One region of the Absiella sp. AM09-50 genome, then DNA from elsewhere that is predicted to be linked to it. Evidence: a T-box and tRNA genes for the amino acid it is inferred to sense, from the RefSeq annotation. Region 1 holds a T-box; the other holds one or more tRNA genes.
The links. A T-box is a leader RNA that pairs with one kind of tRNA and senses whether it is charged. The one in region 1 lies ahead of thrS (threonine--tRNA ligase), so its partner is inferred to be a tRNA-Thr.

Region 1 (2,213 bases):
ATGGCATATCCAGAATTTTAATATCTACATTTTTTTCCTTTGTGATGTATTTCCATTCATTTAGAATCTCATTATAATTTCTGCCAAGACGATCAATACTTTTGATGACCAGCAGATCTCCCGGCTTTATTTTCTTATATACCAGCTGATGATAGGAAGGACGGTTAAAATCTTTTCCGCTTAATTTATCCATATAGATGTATTTTTCTTCAATCCCGAATTCAATCAACTCCAGATACTGTCGTGCTTCGTTTTGATCCTGGCTCGATACACGAACATAGCCATAAGTCTTTCTCATAATACACCCTCTTTCATGATGTCGATTATACTGAATATTGGTAAATTTCACAGTTACCAATATTTTGATGAAATCTACATGAGATTATTCTATCACAAGTACTCATAGAATGTTTAATTCATATAATGTTAATTTTTCTTATTTTTTAGCATTCTGAATGGTAAAATAGAAATCAAAATACTGGAATTGGAGGAAAAAGGAAGGAAAAAACGCGAAAGAATTGACATATCTTAAAAAAAGTTGTATAAAATAAAAGTAAAACAAAAACGAAGAAAAGGATATGGGTACAAATATTCTGATGTAGAGAGGAAAGCGGCAGGTGAAAGCTTTCTGAAAGATGTTGTACTTACTCCCTTGGAGTTGCCCCTGAAAAGGTGTGCCGCATATAACCAGCGTTAACAGGTAAGAGGGCATATTTCATTTGAAATATGAACAAAGGTGGTACCGCGTGTAAGACTGACGTCCTTTGATGGCAGTCTTTTTTATATGTATAAATGTAAGAAAGGAATGAAGAACATGATCGACATTAAAGAAAATGAAAGATTAAGTGTAATGAATCACAGCTGTGCACATATGATGGCACAGGCCGTTAAGCGTTTATATCCAAACGCAAAATTCTGGGTAGGACCAGTGATTAGTGAAGGGTTCTACTACGATATTGATTTAGGAGATGAAGTAATCCGTGATGAGGATCTTCCTAAAATCGAAAAAGAAATGAAGAAAATCGCAAAAGATGGAAAACGTATCGTACGTAAAGAAATCTCAAAGGCAGAAGCTTTGGAAATGTTTAAAGATGATCCTTATAAAATCGATTTGATTCAAGATTTAGAAGATGGAAACATCACTTGCTATCAACAGGGAGAATTCATCGACTTATGCCGTGGACCTCACGTAGATACTGTGAAAGAATTAAAGAACTTTAAACTGTTAAAACACTCAGGCGCTTATTGGAAAGGCGATGCCAACAATAAGATGTTACAGAGAATCTATGGTGTATGCTTTGAAACAAAAGAGGAATTAGAAGAACATTTAAATCTGTTGGAAGAAGCAAAAAAACGTGACCACAAAAAGATTGGTAGAGAATTAGGCTTGTTCATGATGAGTGAATATGCACCTGGTATGCCATTCTTCTTGCCAAATGGTATGATTATCCGTAATCTGTTAGAAAACTTCTGGTATGAAGAACATACAAAAGAAAACTATAAATTCATCAAAACACCAATTATGATGAGTAAGGAATTATGGGAAGTCAGTGGACATTGGGAAAACTATAAAGAAAACATGTATACAACAATGGTAGATGATCGTGAATTCGCAATCAAACCAATGAACTGTCCTGGTTCTTTATTAGTATTTAAAAACGCTTTACATTCCTATAAAGATTTACCACTTCGTATGGGTGAACTTGGACAGGTACACCGCCATGAAGCAAGTGGAGCATTAAATGGTTTATTCCGTGTACGTACATTTACACAGGATGATGCACATATCTTCATGCGTCCAGATCAGATTGAAAGCGAAGTTATGGAATTGATCAAATTTATTGACCGTGTATATTCCGTATTTGGATTAAGCTACCGTATTGAATTATCTACTCGTCCTGAAAAGAAATATATTGGAGATTTAGCAATTTGGGAAAAGAGTGAAAAAGCACTTGCGGATGCATGTGTTCACGCAGGTAAAGAATATAAAGTCAATCCAGGCGATGGTGCATTCTATGGCCCTAAATTAGACTTCCATATCAAAGACTCTTTAGGAAGAGAATGGCAGTGTGGAACAATCCAGCTGGATATGAACCTGCCAGAACGTTTTGATTTATCTTATGTAGAAAGTGATGGCAGCAAGGCACGTCCTGTTATGTTACACCGTGTTATCTTTGGTTCCATCGAGCGTTTCATCGGTATCCTGATTGAAC
Region 2 (2,213 bases), on a different contig from region 1:
TAAATCGGAAACCATTGATGGTTTTCAATATGATAATGACAGTCAATTGTATAAAGCAACCATTCAGAATATTGATTTTATGATGGATGAATACACAGATGAAAATGCAGAATATGCGATGAAGCTTGCATCTGCTTATCACCTGTATTTATCAAAAATTATGGATTTTTTATTAGAGGATGAAGCCTTTCGTGATGATGGCATATTCCCTGATCAAAATAAAGAAACACTGTTGCCTGCACTGGGAACACCTTCTATTTTGCTGTTGTCAAATAATGATGGACAATGTTCCTATTGTAATCAAACATTAGATGATACGCATATTATTTCTTTTGAATTTTCAGATATCTTTGATGATTTATATGATTTAACGATAGAGGGGTGAACCATATGGATATACAAAATTATTGGAAAGCAACACTTCAACAAAATCCTGTACTCATGCGCTCATACTTTCATGAAAATGCAGTCATTCGATGGCATAATACCAATGAAGAATTTACACTGAATGAATTCATACAGGCGAATTGTGAATATCCGGGCAAATGGGATGGCAAGATTGAAAGAATAGAAAGGATAGATCAAGTGATTATCACAGTGACACATGTGTTTTCCACAGAGCTGTCTTTTCATGTAACTTCCTTTATAAAAGTAAAAGATGATAAAATTGAATGCATTGACGAGTATTGGGGAGATGATGGTGAACCTCCTTTATGGCGAAAAGAAAAACATATTGGTACATCAATAAAAAAGATATCCATACCATTGCCGAAGTAGAAAAAACAGGAAGTATTTTCCTATACCTATGATGGCACAACTTATACAGAAATACGTATGAAATTCACGATACATAAAGGAGAACATGATTATGTATGAAAGAATGCTTGAGAAAAGTAAACAACCAGCTATTGAAGAAATGGAGGCGTATTGTGGCGATTGTGGAGCATTGTTTATGTTGTTTAATGAGTGGTTATCAACAACCTACCATACTCGGCAAGAATTATCCTATCCATATGGAAATCATTATGGCTGGTGTATTGCCCATCGTATCAAAAAGAAACTCATCTGTAACGTATTTCCTGAACGAAATGCTTTTACAGTGATGGTAAGATTATCAAATAATCAGTTTGATACAATTTTTTCAAAGGTACAGCCCTACACAAAAGAGCTTATTATAAATAAGTATTCTTGTGGAGATGGTGGATGGATACATGAACGTGTATTAACGCAAGAGCATTATGAAGATGCTAAAATTGTATTATCAGCGAAATTCACAAAGGTATCATAATATATAAAAAAATCAGTACTTGATATGGGTACTGATTCATTTTCTTATATGGTGCCGACTAAGGGACTTGAACCCCCGACCTACGCGTTACGAGTGCGTTGCTCTACCAGCTGAGCTAAGTCGGCCTATCGCTTTTGAAAGCGAATTTATTATAGCACAATGCAAAATCAATGTACATAGTTAAAGCGAAAATTTCCTTGTCAGTAAACTGGCACCATACATTCCCAAAGATACCCCAATCACACATAACATGACACTAGTGAAGATGTAGGAAACAGCTGGTAGCCATGCTTTTTTCTCAATTAGTTGAAAGGTTTCTAAAGAGAATGTGGAAAACGTTGTAAAACCACCACAGATACCTGTTTTAATCAGTAACACAAGTTGTGGGGATACATGAGATGATAAGGCAAGTTGTGCAATAAAACCAATGAGAATAGAACCTAATATATTAATGAGGAGTGTGTTGATGGGAATGGCAGCTTTCATGGAAATCATAGAAAATCCATAACGAGCCATTGCGCCAATGGCACCACCCAATCCTACATATAAAAATGCTTTCATATCAGCCCTTCTTTCCAATTACTTGTAAAATATGTTCATACTCATATTCGATATGATGATATGTTGACAACAAAGGAATACAATCTGTTTCAATATTCTCCATAATGGTATGAAAATGTTCATGGCATATATCCACAATTGTGGAATCAATGGCACCTTCATCAGCCATCTGGTATAAAATATGCATCATTTGTTGTTTATCGAATGCTTCTTTATAACTTCGTTTACCACTTAAAGCACTAAAGATATCCGCGACCGCAAGAATACGCTGTTCTAAGGTTAAATCTTTTTCTGATAAACCATAAGGATAGCCTTTTCCATTTAATTTTTCATGATGTCTGACAGCAATCTGTACGATTTCATT

Region 2: it encodes a tRNA-Thr, which carries the amino acid that the T-box ahead of thrS (threonine--tRNA ligase) is inferred to sense. The anticodon was not compared.

What each region holds. Positions count from the first base shown of each region.
Region 1 is NZ_QVFI01000002.1:219,740-221,952, reverse strand. It holds gene DW114_RS03525 (recombinase family protein) at 1-298, opposite strand, end outside; T-box leader at 559-768, shown strand; gene thrS (threonine--tRNA ligase) at 815-2,213, shown strand, end outside.
Region 2 is NZ_QVFI01000039.1:20,654-22,866, forward strand. It holds gene DW114_RS19565 (hypothetical protein) at 1-385, shown strand, start outside; gene DW114_RS19570 (nuclear transport factor 2 family protein) at 391-777, shown strand; gene DW114_RS19575 (DUF3788 domain-containing protein) at 869-1,288, shown strand; tRNA gene DW114_RS19580 (tRNA-Thr) at 1,338-1,413, opposite strand; gene crcB (fluoride efflux transporter CrcB) at 1,469-1,849, opposite strand; gene DW114_RS19590 (HD-GYP domain-containing protein) at 1,851-2,213, opposite strand, start outside.